Regions from separate parts of the Psychrobacillus sp. FSL W7-1493 genome, predicted to be linked through region 1. Evidence: a T-box and tRNA genes for the amino acid it is inferred to sense, from the RefSeq annotation. Region 1 holds a T-box; the other holds one or more tRNA genes.
The links. The T-box of region 1 lies ahead of proS (proline--tRNA ligase). A T-box ahead of a tRNA ligase gene usually reads a tRNA of that ligase, here a tRNA-Pro.
Positions count from the first base shown of each region.

Region 1 (10,030 bases):
GAATGAATTGTTAAAGCGGTACACCTTCTTAGAAAAAGGAAAAGAAAATACACAACTAGCCATCGCAGTGAATGAACGAATGGCCTACATCTATTTAAATGATGAAGAAATTCCTTTTTCTGATATAGTAGAAAGCTTAAAAAAGGATGAACGAATAGGTTTTATTGCATGGAGCGATGAACAACAAATAAATCATGTTGTAAGCTCAGACGATAAAGAACTCACCTTCTCTCCAAATGGTCCTTATATGGATGAATATAAGCAGTCGTGGCAATTAGATGGAGATTTGTCTCTTTTAGATATAAAAGATGAGCAAGGAACTTTACGTTATCACACATATCCTGATGGACTAGCTCGGCTGTACGGAGCACTCCACTCCCAAACCGGAAAAGTTATCATAGTAGATGCAAAGCCTTCTTACGAATTTATTGAAAAACATAGTCATGATCATGCTGGTGGGGGTGCACATGGCTCTCTCCATCGGGTAGATTCCGTTTTTCCCCTAATCGTTTCGGGTGAGACAGAAAGACCACCATCCAACCGACTCGTGGATGTGAAGGAGTGGGTAATAGGGTTGTTGGGTGGCTCATAAATGGGAGCCACCTTTTTTTATGTAAGCACAGTAATTATGGACTTTTTACTGTCCCAATAAATATTTGTAATTTCCATTATTAAGAAGTTTTATTTTTCTACAATAGGGAATAACATAATTAGAATCAAAAATAAGAAAAGCGAGGAATTTAAAATGGTTAAAACATATAACTTTATTATCGAAGGAAAAATTATCGAGGTACACGCAACTTCTAAAGCAGAAGCGCAAAGCAAGGCAAACCATATATATGAAGAACTTAAAAGTGAACAGTATCAGCAACAGCAATAAAAGACTCTCAACGAGACGTTAAGAGTCTTTTATTTTATTTCATTTCTTCATTTAAATTCAAAAATAATTGTTCTAGTTGTTCTTTTGGAATTTCTAGATAAGAATCTCCAATACTTATTTCAATTTGGCATTTCTCCCCATCCAGCTCACTTAAATAGCTGGATATCCCTATGCGATTATCAAGCTGGACTTTGCTTATAACAGCTGCCATTTCCTCTTGTGAACGATTAAAATAGACGTGAAACATATTGGAAACAGGTACTTCTGGTACGGTGTAAATATCCTTACAGTTATTAAATAGCTGTGCTAGCTCTACAGATTTTTGATAGTATTGCTTCATTTTGTGTGCTCGCTTATCAAAATAATAATCTGCTGATAGAATATAAGGATACAAGCTTATAAGTGTTCCACCATAACGCTTTCTCCAAATTTTAGATTTCTCTATGAAATCCTCGTCACCGGCTAGAATAGCTCCCGCAATACCACCAATTCCTTTATAAAAAGACATATAAACACTGTCAAATAGGTCGCAAACCTCAGAGGCTGTTTTATTATAGTACGGTAATACTTCTAAAAGTCGGGCTCCGTCTAAATGAAGCTTTATACCATTTTCACGACAATAGGCTGAAATCTGTTCTAATGTTTCAAAGCTAGGAAGCTGGCCACCAATTTCTCTTTGAGGTAGCTCCAATAAAAGACATGCTATGTCTTCTTTAAGGTTTTTTACGTCCTCTAGCTCAATTACTCGATTCTTGTCTGCCAGCAGGATCGTTTTAATCTGGTGTAATTCCTTTAAACCATCCATCTCGTGTATTTCTAAATGACATAAAGGGTGATAGGCAACCTGGTTAAGCTGCTTCTCATCGCACCAAATACGTAAGGCGATTTGCTGAGCCATTGTACCGCTAGGGAAAAATGCAGACGTTCCCTTACCTAAAAGTTTAGCCATTTTCTTCTGAAAGTCTTCTATAATAGACCCGTTACCATAGATATCGCTGAATTGGTCCTCAGAAACATCCTTCAATGCATCCTTTAAGACGGAGATATCTCGATTCCTATGACCGGATAAATAATATGTACATTCGTTAAAGGAACTTTTTAAATCATTCATGTAATCTTCCCCTATCTTGTTTTGTCTTTACCATACTGTAAGTATAATGTATTTTTATTCTGATTGTTTAAATTAATTGGTATAAAAGAAGTACGTTGTATTAATACGTTACTTTTGGTATATTATTAGTAATATACAATCTACGATGTGATCAAGTAAATGAGAATTGTGAAACAGAAAATATAGCGTTTGCTGAGAGCTATATCACCACTTCTTGTTGAAACCTACCACGGAGATGTTATGCAAACATAACCGATTCGTTATCGTTATCAAACGTTTTAGAGGGCTTAAACTATTTTAAGCTAAACTAAGGTGGTACCACGTCTATTCAAGCACAAGGACGTCCTTTTACAAGGACAGACTTGTGCTTTTTATATTTTAAGGAGGAAAAGTAATGACTAATCAACAGCAAAACGATTTTACTAAATGGTATATCGACACGATTCAAAAAGCAGATTTAATGGATTATACACCAGTACGTGGATGTATCGCATTTAAACCGGACGGCTACGAAATCTGGGAGCATATCCAAGCAGAGATGAACCAACGCTTTAAAGAGACAGGACACCGTAACGCTTATTTTCCAATGTTAATTCCAGAATCATTTTTCCAAAAGGAAAAGGATCATATTGAAGGTTTCTCTCCAGAGCTTCCATGGGTTACAGAGGCTGCAGGTGAAAAACTAGAGGAGCGTTTAGCACTTCGTCCAACCTCTGAAACAATGATTGGCCATCTGTATTCAGATTGGATCAAAAGCTATCGTGACCTACCTGTACTGATCAACCAATGGGCTAACGTATTCCGTTGGGAAAAGAAGACACTTCCTTTCATTCGTACCTCTGAATTTTTATGGCAAGAGGGACATACAGCTCATGTGGATGAAGAGGAAGCACGTCAAGAAACAATGCAAATGCTAAATATTTATAAAGAGGTAGTAGAGGGACTTTTAGCTATTCCTGTATATGATGGTCAAAAAACTCCATCTGAACGCTTTGCAGGGGCAGTAGATACGTATTCTATCGAAGCTATGATGAAGGATGGAAAAGCGGTTCAAGCTGGAACTTCTCATTACCTTGGAACTAAATTCGCTGAAGCATTCGATATTAAATATTTGAATAAAGAAAACAAGCACCAGCATGTGCATACGACTTCTTGGGGAACTTCTACTCGATTAATCGGCTCTGTGATCATGGTCCATGGTGATGAGCAAGGTCTTGTATTGCCACCACGTATTGCACCGACACAAGTAGTTTTAATACCAGTTGGGCCATGGAAAAAGAACCCAGCAATAATGGAAAAACTAGATGAAATCTTTGCTGCATTAAAAGCAAAAGGTATACGAGTTCGTTTAGACGATTCTGATCAATCACCTGGCTATAAATTTAATGAGTGGGAGCTTAAAGGTGTGCCAGTTCGCGTTGAGCTAGGACCACGTGATTTAGAAAACAATCAAGTGCTTATGAAAGCTCGCGATTTAGATGAAAAAGAATCAGTTGATATAAATGTTATTGTGGAGCGTGTGGAAGAAGAGTTAAACACAATGCAAACTCGTTTATTAGAAAAAGCGCGCGCATTCCGTGATGCAAACTCTCATACTCATGTCGATTCCATGGATCAGCTAAAACAGCATTTAGAGGACTCTACGGAAAAAGGAGAAATCCCTGGATGGATCCTTGCTGGATGGTGTGGAGACGATGCTTGTGAGGAGCACGTAAAAGAAGAAACAAAATTCACAACACGTAATATTCCATTCAATCCACCAGCTGAAAAATCAACTTGTATTAATTGTGGAAAAGAATCGAAACACACGGTGTGGTTTGCAAGATCATACTAATTAAATATGGAACACATAAATCAGTCATTGTTTCTACAATGGCTGATTTTTTTATTTTCCAAAGTCTTGTAAGATTAAGGAAAGTAAAACGTCTAATGAAGTAGTAGGGAGATAGGGGGGATCACTTGGAAAGGCAGCTAATCGAGGAGTGGTTTGAGTTATATGAGCGGGATGTGACCAGCTTCCTCATTTACTATACGGGCTCTATGGATGTTCAGGACCTGGTGCAGGAAACTTTTCTTCGTGGATTGAAGAAGGTTGCCTACTTTAACGAAGGGGCACATCCAAAAACATGGTTAATAACCATCGCAAAGAATATAGTGGTTGATCGGGCTAGAAAGAATAATATTTGGAATCGAATAAAATACGTTTTGCGAGATGAAAAACAGATAGAGGGATTAGATCATACTGTTTTACTTGGTGAGATGAATCAAGAATTATACCTAGCTATAAATAAATTGCCAGCGAAAAACAAAGAGGTAATTATTTTAAAGTCGATACTTGAATTGACCTCTAAACAAGTAGCAGAAATCCTAGAATCCAATGAAAACCATGTGAATGTTCTTTATCACCGTTCGCTAAAGAAACTGAAGAGCATTTTGGAAAAGGAGGGATTTGAGTATGAAGCGAGAACACGATGATCTGGAGGAACAGTTGCGAAATCTTCCGAAGCATTCTCTTGATAAAGAAGAAAAGAGAAAAGTGATTTACAGCATTCGAAATGCTCCAAAATCAAACCGATTAAGGTTTCTAAAACCTCTATCTGTAGTTATAGCAACGGCCTGCCTTTTAATGGTTGCTTATTTAGCAAGCCCCATGTACAACCCAGATTTAACGAAAGAAACAGAAGTAGGCATGGGCTCGTTGACGGAGCAGGAATATATAAAAAGTCTTGATCTGCAAATAGAAGACATTAAAAACACGGAGATTACAATGAATGCATCAGGGGATAAGCTCCATGCAGTTAGGACGGAGTTATCTTTAACGTCTAAAGAGCTTATACCAATAGATGTTTGGCATTCTATGGAGTTTCGAGCGGAAAATAAATATCTTTTCTTAAAGGATAGTTACGGTATTGGAAATAGGGCAAGCTATAATTCAAATCCGAATAAGGATAGATATGATTACACAATTACATTTGAATCTTTATATGCAAATTATTCCGAAGCGGAACTACAAAAATTATTAGAGGCAAGCAAAGATATCAATTTTTCGGTGGCTTATAAGGGAAAAACATATGATTTAAATAATGAGTCACCAAAATCCGTTACATTAGACGCACCTTTCGCTACTTCATTTCCTTTACAAGATTCGCCACAAAATGTAATAGGGATAGAAGGGAAAATTGGAATACTAGGGCCTGACAATTTCGTTGCAGAGGATACTCGTCGAGGAGCAAAACTTATGCTCTACTATTGGAGTGATCCTGAATCTTTAGTTGGGAAGGAATATAAGGTAGAGGCGATAAACAGTTATGGAGAGAAGCTTTTATTGTCAGAGGGGGTATTAGCCGCCGGTTTATATAGTGAGGATGCTCATATTTTAACAAGCTTCCCAGCCTTTACTACAGAGGGAGAGTGGCAAGTTTCCTTTTACGTGGAGGAAGAATTGTTTGAGGAATTTAGGATAGAGGTTCTTCCACCTTTTCCAAAGTCCGAACATTACGTGCTGCTAGATTCACCTAAGGAGATTCAAATTGGCGAAACTACTAATGTAATTATAGAAAGCTCTATTGGGGAAAAGGAAAGTATAGAGGTTCTTTTAGTAAATTCAAATGGAGATGAAATTGTACAGAAGAGTAGCTTTCAAAATGACCAAAACCCTGTGATTGACGCAGCTAACGGACAAAGATTATTCCATTACGAGGGAGAAATCAAATTTCCTAAAGAAGGTTCCTGGTACCTTGAAATAGACGGAGAACAAACACAGGTCTTTGAAAATTAACTAAGCAAAAACGCTCCCTCCAAAAATGGAGAGGAGCGTTTTTCATAGTAGGAAGTCCGGTCGTACACTAATTGTAGGTCGATTGCAGTTGCAATGGTTAGTCATTAGTTATTAGTCACAAAGTAAATGGTCAATGGTCATTGGTTTGCCACCAGTTAAATTGTAATGACCTCCTACTATGCCTTGGCAAGGAGTCTCACCTTACCAAGGATAATGTTAAGCATATTTTTCATCATCAAAGGCAATAGTAACGACGTAGTTTTTCGCGTTAATCAGCCCAGATAATTTATTGGCATCCTTTTCAAAGTCTAATGCTTTTTTTCGATACTCCTCTGGCTCATATAAGGCAACCTCTACATAAGTTGTTACTTCGCCGTATCCGCTAAACTGGATTCTTTGCTTTTCATGGCTTCCTAACTGTTTATATACTCTTGCCTGGGCACGTAGCTGAGTAGCTAGTTCAATTGCTTCCACAATGGTGAGGTCAGCTTCTTTATATGTAACTGTATTGTTTAAGTTAGCCTCGTATATAAGTCGATCAAGTTTTCTAATATCCGAGCGAATATCATTCATTTCTAAATCGATTGCGCTCACAGTTCGTATAGGGGGAGCAGGAGTAGTCCCTTTCTCGATAACAGTGAAACCGACACGCATCATTTCTATCTCCAACTCTTGAACTCTCTTCAATAAAATACTCTTAAGCTTTACTGCCTCTGCAAGAAGTATTGGTGCCATAATTTATATCCTCCATTCTATTTGGTTACTGTCTAATACAACACTTGCGGCGTCTCCGCCGTGTACTTGCGTGAACATTTGTCCCATGGATTCTAATAATTTTACCGCTTCTTCCTGACTCATAGAAGGTCGTAGATATACTACTTGTATAGCACTCGTTGTACTTTCAGTAACTGCCGTCCGTTTAGAATCGACGAATGGACTTCCGAATGCACCTACTTCATCTTGAAGTGTTAAAATCCCGTGTAAATTATTTTCTCTACCATTCAATCCAAGATAATTTGTTTCTGCATTGCCTACGGTGATAAAGATATCCTCTTTAATCTCATCCAAATTATATATTCCAATAGGAATCTCATAGCGCATAGAGAAGAAGTTATTTAAATCTACAGCAGAATGCATAGGTGTGATATAATTTTGTTTTGCAATCCTTCTGTACATTGCTTCCATAGAAGGGCGATAACGGTTAGGTTCTGCTCCAAGCTTTTTCCAAAGACCTCGCCATTCCTTTATCCCATCAAAATCATTAACTGCTTTTTCCTCTAATTCGAAAAAAAGCTGTTCTTGAAATAATTGGAGGCGTCCCTTAAGCATTTGAGGGGAAGATGATACAATAATTTTGTTATAATAAATAAGGCCAATTTTAAAAGTAGGCTCTATTTGTAATAGAGAAGTATCTAATTTTACAAACATTTTAAACCATCCTTGTATATATTTTCTTCATTGTACCATACAGAAAGGAGAACTCTAGTGAATATAAACCAGCATCAACAGAACCTCATAGAATACGCTGCATCCATTGGAATTGATAAAATTGGTTTTACCACTGTTTCTCCATTTCATGAATTGAAGAATCGATTAATTCGTCAGCAGGAGTTAGGGTATGCTTCCGGATTTGAAGAGCCGGATCTTGATAAAAGAACAAATCCTCAGCTTTTACTGGAGGAGGCACAGAGCATTATCTCGATAGCTATTGCTTATCCCTCTAAGATGAAGGATGCACCCCAAAGTGTAAAGGGAGCTAGACGAGGAATATTTGCTAGAGCATCCTGGGGAATGGATTACCATACAGTTTTAAGAGAAAAGCTCGCTCAGCTAGAATTATATATTTTAACGCACATACCAGACGCTAGGCTGCGTTCAATGGTCGATACTGGTGAGCTTTCAGACCGTGCAGTTGCCGAACGTTCTGGGATTGGCTGGAGTGCAAAAAATTGTTCAATCATCACCCCGGAATTTGGATCTTATGTTTACTTGGGAGAAATGATTACCTCTATTCCTTTTGCCCCAAGTGAACAAATGGAGGATCAGTGTGGGAATTGTAGGCTTTGCTTAGACGTCTGCCCTACTGGTGCTTTAATAGAAGGTGGTCAGCTGAATGCACAACGATGTATCGCCTTTATCACCCAAACTAAAACGATGGTGCCTGATGAGTTCCGAGCGAAGATAGGGAATCGGATATATGGCTGTGATACATGCCAAACCGTCTGTCCAAAAAATAAAGGCAAGGCTAATCTTCATCAGGAATCATTCAAGCCAGATCCCGAATTAGTGAAGCCGTTATTGTTACCGTTACTAGGAATGACTAATCGGACCTTTAAAGAAACGTATGGACATATGTCTGGTTCATGGAGAGGAAAAAATCCAATTCAACGGAATGCAATCATTGCATTGGCACATTTTAAAGAAGTGGCAGCAGTTCCCACGCTGATCGAACTAATGCTACACGATGCAAGACCTGTAATAAGAGGAACAGCAGCATGGGCATTAGGCAAAATTAATACAGAGGAAGGCTTGCTTGCATTAAAGGAAGCAGAAAAAACAGAGCAAGAAGAACAGGTTTTAGAAGAGATTCGCAAGGGTCTTGCGTTTTATACAATTGAAAATTAGGAAGTGGAATCATTGAGTATTAATGTCGTGTTATATCAACCAGAAATTCCTGCAAACACAGGAAATATTGCTAGAACGTGTGCAGGTACAGGCGCTAAGCTTCATCTTATCCGACCATTAGGCTTTTCTACAGACGATAAAATGCTAAAGCGTGCAGGATTAGATTATTGGGAGCATGTGGACATCACCTATTATGATGGGTTAGATGAATTTTTCGCAGCTCACCCTGGAGCTGAATATTACCTGATCACTAAATTTGGTGCGAAGCCACATACTACATTTGATTTTAGTGATTCAGAGAAGAATCATTTCTTTATATTTGGACGTGAGACGAAGGGACTTCCTCGTGAATTTATCGACGCACATCCAGACCGCGCGCTTAGAATACCGATGAATGACAATATTCGTTCATTGAATCTCTCGAACACTGCAGCAATTCTTATTTATGAGGCTTTGCGTCAACAGGATTATCCAAACTTACATTAAAAAAACGGACGAAGTCTTATTCAGACTCGTCCGTTTTTATGTTGAATAATTATTATTTCTCAGATGCACCTGGTTTGTCGTCGTATCCTGCAGTGAAAATTGCAGTAAGAAACGCAACACAAACGCCAAGAATAAGGATTAGTTTCATACTTAAGCGCCTCCTCTATATATTCTAAATCTTAGTATAACCTAATTTGTAAAAAAATGAAACGATACAATAAAACGAAATTATGTCTGAAATAGAAAGTGTCAAAGTTGCATGTAACGTGTGATTCTACTAGGATAGATAAAAAGGAGTGATTTTTTAAATGGATAATTTGAAAAATGGTCCAGAGAACGGCTCAATGGCAACAAATATGGACGAGGTAAAAACATTAGGCAAGCAAATGGAACGCATGAGAGATAACCAAGAGCTAGAAGAAGATAACCGTGTATCAGACCCTGCTCAATCAGATAGTGCTACAATTATGAAGAAGCGGAAAGACGACTGATTCTTCAGTCGTTTTTTTTGAGTTTGCCTGTCTGGGCAGTGATAGGCGCCTGCGCATTTCTTGATGTCTAGCTCCTGCGCCTTGCCCCTCGGGGTCAAATGGAAAAATACTGCTCCTGCGCAAGCTCGTCGCAAACAAAAGCGTTTGCGGTGGCTGGAGAACTGCCTCCTCGCTTTTTTCCATTTGCCTGTCGGGTCAGTGATAGGCGCCTGCGCATTTCTATAAAAGGGAAGGATGAGTTTAATGGAATTACTTGAGAATTCAACAAAGAGATTGGCTAATGGAGTTGAGATGCCACGTATTGGATTAGGGGTATATAAGATGACAGAGCCGGAGGTTGCTCGTAAGGCAATTACGCATGCTTTAGAATCAGGTTATCGTCATATTGATACTGCTTCCTTATATGCAAATGAAAAAGAAGTGGGGGAAGCTGTTCGTGCTTCTGGAATCTCACGCAAAGAGATTTTTGTAACTACTAAGGTTTGGAATACTGATCAAGGCTATGATCAGACGTTAAGAGCCTTTGAAAAGTCTTTAGAGCTATTAGGTATGGATTATGTAGATCTATACTTAACTCATTGGCCAGTTGCTGAGAGTTATATAGATACATATCGTGCAATTGAACGTCTTTACGAGGAGAAGCTTATTCGAGCAACAGG
Region 1 covers NZ_JBBOSB010000001.1:948,360-958,389, forward strand. The annotation lists gene MKX96_RS04745 (alkaline phosphatase family protein) at 1-592, shown strand, start outside; gene MKX96_RS04750 (hypothetical protein) at 746-880, shown strand; gene MKX96_RS04755 (threonine aldolase family protein) at 915-1,991, opposite strand; T-box leader at 2,125-2,342, shown strand; gene proS (proline--tRNA ligase) at 2,386-3,825, shown strand; gene MKX96_RS04765 (RNA polymerase sigma factor) at 3,951-4,466, shown strand; gene MKX96_RS04770 (hypothetical protein) at 4,447-5,769, shown strand; gene MKX96_RS04775 (hypothetical protein) at 5,986-6,504, opposite strand; gene MKX96_RS04780 (B3/B4 domain-containing protein) at 6,508-7,197, opposite strand; gene queG (tRNA epoxyqueuosine(34) reductase QueG) at 7,255-8,394, shown strand; gene trmL (tRNA (uridine(34)/cytosine(34)/5-carboxymethylaminomethyluridine(34)-2'-O)-methyltransferase TrmL) at 8,407-8,880, shown strand; gene MKX96_RS04795 (hypothetical protein) at 9,189-9,371, shown strand; gene MKX96_RS04800 (aldo/keto reductase) at 9,615-10,030, shown strand, end outside.

Region 2 (10,030 bases), on a different contig from region 1:
GAAAGTGTTAGAGGAGAAAGTATGAAAGTTACCCTTCAGGATGTTATTACTACTCTCACTTCTGCAGGAAAGGAAACAATTATTAGCGGATTTAGCTTAAAAGGAGATATCCAACAAGGAAAAAAAATGGAGAACATTCAACAGTCTGAACAGGATACCAATCTTGAATCTGACGGACTGGCCATTTTTAAAGAAGGAAAGTTGGTTGACTGGTATCAAGGTGAGATGTCCAGAGGAGTAGTATGGATTTTGAATAAAATCCAACAGACAGACGTGACATTAGACTGGAAAGGACAAGATAATACCCTAGTTTACAACGTAGTCCGTCAAAAAACAAAAGTCTCAGCTAATACTACAAACGACCTCCCAGTAATTACTGTTAATGTAAGAGCGGAGGGTGATATTCGCGAAGTAAGATCACAAATTAATTTATCAGATCCTTATGAAATTTTGGATATAGAAAAGGAATTAGAAAAAGAAATTAAAAAGCAATTAGAAAAGACTATTGCAAAAACGCAGGAAAATAGATCAGATATTTTTGGGTTTGGGGAAGTGGTTCGTCGTTCTAATCCGAAAAAATGGAAAAAAATGAACGATGATTGGAATGACATATATTTTCCAAACTTAGAGGTTAATGTGAAGGTAGAGGTGTTTATACGACGGTCCGGTAATAGGACCAATTCATACCTTTCCGATTTGAAATAATAATTGTAAAGAAATGGGGTAAAAATCATTGGAAAAAGCAAAAATCAGCGCATACCAGCTTTTCATTCTAATTGTCTTGTTTGAACTTGGTAGTGCCTTGTTGGTACCAATTGCAATAGAAGCAAATCAGGATGCATGGCTTGCTATTATAATGGGTATGGTTGGTGGTCTTTGCTTATATTTGATCTATTATGGTCTCTTTTCATATTTTCCAGACATACCTCCAACTGAATATATACAAAAAATTATTGGAAGTTTTTTAGGGAAAGTATTCGCATTCATTTACGTACTCTATTTTATATATCTTTCTGCAAGAGTGTTGAGGGATTTTGGAGAAATGCTAATTACATCCTTTTATTGGCAAACCCCATTATTTATTTTGAATACATTGATGGTTCTTTTAGTTATATATACGATTCGTAAGGGTATTGAGGTATTAGCTCGTACAAGTGAATTACTATTTGTTCTAATCTTTTTACTTGGGATTAGTGGTTTATTTTTGATAGCTTTTTCTGGGATAATACAAATATCTAACTTAGAACCTGTTCTTGAAGAAGGCATCATGCCCGTTCTAAAAACGACATTTACTCAAACGCTATACTTTCCATTTGGGGAGGTAATTATATTTGCTATGATTCTTCCCTATTTAAATCGACCCGAAAAAGGAAAACGAATTGGTTTATTAGCAATAGGAATCAGCGGACTCATATTAGCATTAGTCATGGCTATAAATGTTAGTGTCCTTGGTGTAAATAACATTACCCGTTCACCCTTTCCCCTTCTTTCTACTATACAAACGATGGAGGTAGCCGGTTTTTTAGAACGGCTAGACGTTTATTTTATACTATTAGCGGTTATCGGTGTATTTTTTAAAATGTGCTTATTTTTCTATGCATCTGTAGTAGGAACGGCCAATTTATTTAAAGTCAAAGAATCCGCGCGACTAGCTTTCCCATTAGGACTAGCAATCCTGATTCTATCCATAACCATCGCCAGTAATTTTTCTGAACATGTTAAAGAAGGGCTTTATGTGATCCCCCTTTTTTTACATCTTCCACTTCAAGTAATTATTCCTATTCTGTTACTTCTGATTGCATTTATTAAGAACAACAATAAGAAAAGAAAATTTCCAAAAAGGAAGTATCGTTTAGTGGAGCGTGATAAAAAATGAAGATAATTGGTATTTCTATTCTGATGTTCATATTTTTAACTATTTTTTCTCTGAGTATGGACATCCTTTTAGGATTTGACCTAAACACTTCCATTAATAATGCTATTAGACCCTTTCTAGTGATGGAAGTAGCAGAGCAAGTTATTTTTTTTCTCTTAATTGTTCTCATAGCTGGTGGTCAAGTCCGTGCATTTTATAATAAAAGAAAACAGAAATAACAGGGATAAAAATAGGAAAGATATTTCTATTCAGTTCTAGCTTTAATCACAAGCTTTTATTCGTGGTTTGCAAATCCTAATTTCAAATAGGAAAACAATTGTTTAGGAATTACCTTACATACATAAAAACCTTTTTTAAGATATAAATAACAACGAGGGAAGTCAATGCTTAAATCCCAATCAGTCGGAAAATCTGATATTGGTCCTAGTCTTTTTTGTTTTTTAAAGGCAATTAAATAGTCTTAAACAAAATAAAAAAGCCGCCACCGATTACTCGGTGACGACTTTCTTTGGTGCCCAGCGACGTCCTACTCTTGCAGGGGGACCCTCCAACTACCATCGGCGGCTCCGAAACCAGATGGGCGGCAGATTTCTTTGTCAGCCGCAGTCGTTCGGTTCTCGCGTATGCCATACGCTCCGAGCCTCTCTTCCTTGCTTCCTCGAACTCTTTGCCCCTCCGGCTTCTCGCTCACTTTCTTAGGGAGAGAGTGCCTTCGGCTTTTTTTCATTTTAAACAAAACAAAAAAGCCGCCACCGATTACTCGGTGACGACTTCCTTTAGTTGCCCAGCGACGTCCTACTCTTGCAGGGAGAGACCCCCAACTACCATCGGCGCTGAAGAGCTTAACTTCCGTGTTCGGTATGGGAACGGGTGTGACCTCTTCGCCATCATCACTAGACCTTTTCGGCTTTCAATACATGATTGAAACCCTCAGAGTTGTTCACTCAAAACTGGATAAAAGACATCATTAATCGAAACAAACAATTTGGTTAAGTCCTCGATCGATTAGTATTCGTCAGCTGCACGTGTCGCCACGCTTCCACCCCGAACCTATCTACCTCATCGTCTTTGAGGGATCTTACTTACTTGCGTAATGGGAAATCTCATCTTGAGGGGGGCTTCGTGCTTAGATGCTTTCAGCACTTATCCCGTCCACACATAGCTACCCAGCGATGCCCTTGGCAGAACAACTGGTACACCAGCGGTGTGTCCATCCCGGTCCTCTCGTACTAAGGACAGCTCCTCTCAAATTTCCTACGCCCACGACGGATAGGGACCGAACTGTCTCACGACGTTCTGAACCCAGCTCGCGTACCGCTTTAATGGGCGAACAGCCCAACCCTTGGGACCGACTACAGCCCCAGGATGCGATGAGCCGACATCGAGGTGCCAAACCTCCCCGTCGATGTGGACTCTTGGGGGAGATAAGCCTGTTATCCCCGGGGTAGCTTTTATCCGTTGAGCGATGGCCCTTCCATGCGGAACCACCGGATCACTAAGCCCGTCTTTCGACCCTGCTCGACTTGTAGGTCTCGCAGTCAAGCTCCCTTCTGCCTTTACACTCTTCGAATGATTTCCAACCATTCTGAGGGAACCTTTGGGCGCCTCCGTTACACTTTAGGAGGCGACCGCCCCAGTCAAACTGCCCGCCTGACACTGTCTCCTACCCGGGTTACGGGTATGGGTTAGAATTTCAATACAACCAGGGTAGTATCCCACCGACGCCTCCTCCGAAGCTGGCGCTCCGGGCTCTAAGGCTCCTACCTATCCTGTACAAGTTGCACCAAAATTCAATATCAAGCTACAGTAAAGCTCCACGGGGTCTTTCCGTCCTGTCGCGGGTAACCTGCATCTTCACAGGTACTATAATTTCACCGAGTCTCTCGTTGAGACAGTGCCCAGATCGTTACGCCTTTCGTGCGGGTCGGAACTTACCCGACAAGGAATTTCGCTACCTTAGGACCGTTATAGTTACGGCCGCCGTTTACTGGGGCTTCAATTCGCACCTTCGCTTGCGCTAAGCACTCCTCTTAACCTTCCAGCACCGGGCAGGCGTCAGCCCCTATACTTCACCTTACGGTTTTGCAGAGACCTGTGTTTTTGCTAAACAGTCGCCTGGGCCTATTCACTGCGGCTCTTCTAGGCTATTCACCCAAAAGAGCACCCCTTCTCCCGAAGTTACGGGGTCATTTTGCCGAGTTCCTTAACGAGAGTTCTCTCGCTCACCTTAGGATTCTCTCCTCGACTACCTGTGTCGGTTTGCGGTACGGGCACCTCCCACCTCGTTAGAGGCTTTTCTTGGCAGTGTGAAATCAGGAACTCCGGACATACGTCCTTGCCATCACAGCTCAATGTTACAGAGTGCGGATTTGCCTACACTCACACCTCACTGCTTGGACGTGCATAACCAACAGCACGCTTACCCTATCCTACTGCGTCCCCCCATCACTCAAACGGTGGGGTGGTGGTACAGGAATATCAACCTGTTGTCCATCGTCTACGCCTATCGGCCTCGACTTAGGTCCCGACTAACCCTGAGCGGACGAGCCTTCCTCAGGAAACCTTAGTCATACGGTGGATGGGATTCTCACCCATCTTTCGCTACTCATACCGGCATTCTCACTTCTAAGCGCTCCACCAGTCCTTCCGGTCTGACTTCAACGCCCTTAGAACGCTCTCCTACCACTGATACCAAAGGTATCAATCCACAGCTTCGGTGATTTGTTTAGCCCCGATACATTTTCGGCGCAGCGTCACTCGACCAGTGAGCTATTACGCACTCTTTAAATGATGGCTGCTTCTAAGCCAACATCCTGGTTGTCTAAGCAACGCCACATCCTTTTCCACTTAACAAATACTTTGGGACCTTAGCTGGTGGTCTGGGCTGTTTCCCTCTTGACTACGGATCTTATCACTCGCAGTCTGACTCCCAAACATAAATCATTGGCATTCGGAGTTTGTCTGAATTCGGTAACCCGGGATGGGCCCCTAGTCCAAACAGTGCTCTACCTCCAAGATTCTAACGTTTGAGGCTAGCCCTAAAGCTATTTCGGAGAGAACCAGCTATCTCCAGGTTCGATTGGAATTTCTCCGCTACCCACACCTCATCCCCGCACTTTTCAACGTGCGTGGGTTCGGACCTCCAGTAAGTGTTACCTCACCTTCATCCTGGACATGGGTAGATCACCTGGTTTCGGGTCTACGACCACATACTCATTCGCCCTATTCAGACTCGCTTTCGCTGCGGCTCCGTCTTCTCAACTTAACCTCGCATGTAATCGTAACTCGCCGGTTCATTCTACAAAAGGCACGCCATCACCCGTTAACGGGCTTTGACTATTTGTAGGCACACGGTTTCAGGGTCTATTTCACTCCCCTTCCGGGGTGCTTTTCACCTTTCCCTCACGGTACTGGTTCACTATCGGTCACTAGGTAGTATTTAGCCTTGGGAGATGGTCCTCCCGGATTCCGACGGAATTTCACGTGTTCCGCCGTACTCAGGATACACTCTGGAGGGAATGAACTTTTGACTACGGGGCTTTTACCCTATCCTGCGGACCTTTCCAGGTCGCTTCGTCTAGCTCATTCTTTTGTAACTCCGTATAGAGTGTCCTACAACCCCAAGAGGCAAGCCTCTTGGTTTGGGCTCTTCCCGTTTCGCTCGCCGCTACTCAGGGAATCGAATTTTCTTTCTCTTCCTCCAGGTACTTAGATGTTTCAGTTCCCTGGGTGTGTCTCAGATGCGCTATGTATTCACGCAAATGTACTGCCCCATTACGGGCAGTGGGTTTCCCCATTCGGAAATCTTCGGATCGAAGCTCACTTACAGCTCCCCGAAGCATATCGGTGTTAGTGCCGTCCTTCATCGACTCCTAGTGCCAAGGCATCCACCGTGCGCCCTTATTAACTTAACCTAAAAGTTAAAAGTACTACACTTGCAATCACGTAAGTGATCACAATTTGAATATCTTGCGTTTGTTTCTTTTTTTGATGTCGTTTTATCCAGTTTTCAAAGAACAAATTATTTCGTTGGTGGAGCCTAGCGGGATCGAACCGCTGACCTCCTGCGTGCAAGGCAGGCGCTCTCCCAGCTGAGCTAAGGCCCCGAAATAAAAAAAGGTATGGTGGGCCTAAATGGACTCGAACCATCGACCTCACGCTTATCAGGCGTGCGCTCTAACCAGCTGAGCTATAGGCCCTCTTTGAATTTCCATATCTATTAAAAATATTAATATACATGAACATTCAAAACTGAACTGCAAAACGTTAAGATACAGATAAAGATCTGTATTCCGAATATATCCTTAGAAAGGAGGTGATCCAGCCGCACCTTCCGATACGGCTACCTTGTTACGACTTCACCCCAATCATCTGTCCCACCTTCGGCGGCTGGCTCCCAAAAGGGTTACCCCACCGACTTCGGGTGTTACAAACTCTCGTGGTGTGACGGGCGGTGTGTACAAGGCCCGGGAACGTATTCACCGTGGCATGCTGATCCACGATTACTAGCGATTCCGGCTTCATGTAGGCGAGTTGCAGCCTACAATCCGAACTGAGAACGGTTTTATGGGATTTGCTCACCCTCGCGGGGTTGCGACCCTCTGTACCGTCCATTGTAGCACGTGTGTAGCCCAGGTCATAAGGGGCATGATGATTTGACGTCATCCCCACCTTCCTCCGGTTTATCACCGGCAGTCACCTTAGAGTGCCCAACTGAATGCTGGCAACTAAGATCAAGGGTTGCGCTCGTTGCGGGACTTAACCCAACATCTCACGACACGAGCTGACGACAACCATGCACCACCTGTCACCGCTGTCCCCGAAGGGAAAAGCCTATCTCTAGGCCGGTCAGCGGGATGTCAAGACCTGGTAAGGTTCTTCGCGTTGCTTCGAATTAAACCACATGCTCCACCGCTTGTGCGGGCCCCCGTCAATTCCTTTGAGTTTCAGTCTTGCGACCGTACTCCCCAGGCGGAGTGCTTAATGCGTTAGCTGCAGCACTAAGGGGCGGAAACCCCCTAACACTTAGCACTCATCGTTTACGGCGTGGACTACCAGGGTATCTAATCCTGTTTGCTCCCCACGCTTTCGCGCCTCAGCGTCAGTTACAGACCAGAAAGCCGCCTTCGCCACTGGTGTTCCTCCAAATCTCTACGCATTTCACCGCTACACTTGGAATTCCGCTTTCCTCTTCTGTACTCAAGTCCCCCAGTTTCCAATGACCCTCCACGGTTGAGCCGTGGGCTTTCACATCAGACTTAAAGGACCGCCTGCGCGCGCTTTACGCCCAATAATTCCGGACAACGCTTGCCACCTACGTATTACCGCGGCTGCTGGCACGTAGTTAGCCGTGGCTTTCTAATGAGGTACCGTCAAGGTACGAGCAGTTACTCTCGTACTTGTTCTTCCCTCACAACAGAGTTTTACGATCCGAAAACCTTCTTCACTCACGCGGCGTTGCTCCATCAGACTTTCGTCCATTGTGGAAGATTCCCTACTGCTGCCTCCCGTAGGAGTCTGGGCCGTGTCTCAGTCCCAGTGTGGCCGATCACCCTCTCAGGTCGGCTACGCATCGTCGCCTTGGTGAGCCGTTACCTCACCAACTAGCTAATGCGCCGCGGGCCCATCCTGTAGTGACAGCCGAAACCGTCTTTTAACATTTCCTCATGTGAGGTAATGGATTATTCGGTATTAGCCCCGGTTTCCCGGAGTTATCCCAATCTACAGGGCAGGTTGCCCACGTGTTACTCACCCGTCCGCCGCTAAATCAGAAGAAGCAAGCTTCTTCATCATCCGCTCGACTTGCATGTATTAGGCACGCCGCCAGCGTTCGTCCTGAGCCAGGATCAAACTCTCCATAATAGAGAACTTAAAAAGCTCATTTTGTTTTGCTGGCATCATCATTAAATGATGTCAAAAATTGTTTTGCGTCAATCAAGCCGAAGCTTGTTGATGCTGTATGTCTTAACGTTTTGCATGTTCAGTTTTCAATGTTCATGGTGGAGCCTAGCGGGATCGAACCGCTGACCTCCTGCGTGCAAGGCAGGCGCTCTCCCAGCTGAGCTAAGGCCCCGAAATAATAATAACTGGTCGGGAAGACAGGATTCGAACCTGCGACCCCTTGGTCCCAAACCAAGTGCTCTACCAAGCTGAGCTACTTCCCGTTATATGGCGCGCCCGGCAGGAGTCGAACCCACAACCTTCTGATCCGTAGTCAGACGCTCTATCCAATTGAGCTACGGGCGCTAATTATTCATAAAAGTGGTGCCGAGGACCGGAATCGAACCGGTACGGTAGTCACCTACCGCAGGATTTTAAGTCCTGTGCGTCTGCCAGTTCCGCCACCCCGGCACTTCAATGAATCTTTGGAGCGGAAGACGAGGTTCGAACTCGCGACCCCCACCTTGGCAAGGTGGTGTTCTACCACTGAACTACTTCCGCTCGGTTATTAAGTTAAGTGGTGCGGGTGAAGGGAGTCGAACCCCCACGCCTTGCGGCGCTAGATCCTAAGTCTAGTGCGTCTGCCAGTTCCGCCACACCCGCATATTTATTTCACAAAAGTGAATGAGCCATGAAGGACTCGAACCTTCGACCCTCTGATTAAAAGTCAGATGCTCTACCAACTGAGCTAATGGCTCGGAAAATGGTGCCGGAGAAAGGACTTGAACCCTCAACCTACTGATTACAAGTCAGTTGCTCTACCAGTTGAGCTACTCCGGCAGGAGTAAAATTATGGTGGAGGATGACGGGCTCGAACCGCCGACCCTCTGCTTGTAAGGCAGATGCTCTCCCAGCTGAGCTAATCCTCCTGGGTAATATTTTTTTATTGCAAGCCCAGCGACGTCCTACTCTTGCAGGGGGAGACCCCCAACTACCATCGGCGCTGAAGAGCTTAACTTCCGTGTTCGGTATGGGAACGGGTGTGACCTCTTCGCCATCATCACTAGACTTGAATAATTATTGAAAGACAAGTTCTATTATATCAACTATGTAGATTATTACAAGCATTAATTTAATAAAAATTTATTCTTTCAAAACTGAATAAACTGACATCTTAGAAACAAACAATTTGGTTAAGTCCTCGATCGATTAGTATTCGTCAGCTGCACGTGTCGCCACGCTTCCACCCCGAACCTATCTACCTCATCGTCTTTGAGGGATCTTACTTACTTGCGTAATGGGAAATCTCATCTTGAGGGGGGCTTCGTGCTTAGATGCTTTCAGCACTTATCCCGTCCACACATAGCTACCCAGCGATGCCCTTGGCAGAACAACTGGTACACCAGCGGTGTGTCCATCCCGGTCCTCTCGTACTAAGGACAGCTCCTCTCAAATTTCCTACGCCCACGACGGATAGGGACCGAACTGTCTCACGACGTTCTGAACCCAGCTCGCGTACCGCTTTAATGGGCGAACAGCCCAACCCTTGGGACCGACTACAGCCCCAGGATGCGATGAGCCGACATCGAGGTGCCAAACCTCCCCGTCGATGTGGACTCTTGGGGGAGATAAGCCTGTTATCCCCGGGGTAGCTTTTATCCGTTGAGCGATGGCCCTTCCATGCGGAACCACCGGATCACTAAGCCCGTCTTTCGACCCTGCTCGACTTGTAGGTCTCGCAGTCAAGCTCCCTTCTGCCTTTACACTCTTCGAATGATTTCCAACCATTCTGAGGGAACCTTTGGGCGCCTCCGTTACACTTTAGGAGGCGACCGCCCCAGTCAAACTGCCCGCCTGACACTGTCTCCTACCCGGGTTACGGGTATGGGTTAGAATTTCAATACAACCAGGGTAGTATCCCACCGACGCCTCCTCCGAAGCTGGCGCTCCGGGCTCTAAGGCTCCTACCTATCCTGTACAAGTTGCACCAAAATTCAATATCAAGCTACAGTAAAGCTCCACGGGGTCTTTCCGTCCTGTCGCGGGTAACCTGCATCTTCACAGGTACTATAATTTCACCGAGTCTCTCGTTGAGACAGTGCCCAGATCGTTACGCCTTTCGTGCGGGTCGGAACTTACCCGACAAGGAATTTCGCTACCTTAGGACCGTTATAGTTACGGCCGCCGTTTACTGGGGCTTCAATTCGCACCTTCGCTTGCGCTAAGCACTCCTCTTAACCTTCCAGCACCGGGCAGGCGTCAGCCCCTATACTT
Region 2 covers NZ_JBBOSB010000002.1:55,637-65,666, reverse strand. The annotation lists gene MKX96_RS17785 (Ger(x)C family spore germination protein) at 1-705, shown strand, start outside; gene MKX96_RS17780 (GerAB/ArcD/ProY family transporter) at 734-1,876, shown strand; gene MKX96_RS17775 (hypothetical protein) at 1,873-2,094, shown strand; rRNA gene rrf (5S ribosomal RNA) at 2,659-2,774, opposite strand; rRNA gene MKX96_RS17765 (23S ribosomal RNA) at 2,862-5,790, opposite strand; tRNA gene MKX96_RS17760 (tRNA-Ala) at 5,907-5,982, opposite strand; tRNA gene MKX96_RS17755 (tRNA-Ile) at 5,999-6,075, opposite strand; rRNA gene MKX96_RS17750 (16S ribosomal RNA) at 6,185-7,738, opposite strand; tRNA gene MKX96_RS17745 (tRNA-Ala) at 7,874-7,949, opposite strand; tRNA gene MKX96_RS17740 (tRNA-Pro) at 7,964-8,040, opposite strand; tRNA gene MKX96_RS17735 (tRNA-Arg) at 8,046-8,122, opposite strand; tRNA gene MKX96_RS17730 (tRNA-Leu) at 8,139-8,227, opposite strand; tRNA gene MKX96_RS17725 (tRNA-Gly) at 8,243-8,317, opposite strand; tRNA gene MKX96_RS17720 (tRNA-Leu) at 8,335-8,419, opposite strand; tRNA gene MKX96_RS17715 (tRNA-Lys) at 8,442-8,514, opposite strand; tRNA gene MKX96_RS17710 (tRNA-Thr) at 8,521-8,596, opposite strand; tRNA gene MKX96_RS17705 (tRNA-Val) at 8,610-8,685, opposite strand; rRNA gene rrf (5S ribosomal RNA) at 8,709-8,824, opposite strand; rRNA gene MKX96_RS17695 (23S ribosomal RNA) at 8,946-10,030, opposite strand, start outside.
Region 2: it has a tRNA-Pro gene. The T-box ahead of proS (proline--tRNA ligase) is inferred to sense a tRNA for this amino acid. The anticodon was not compared.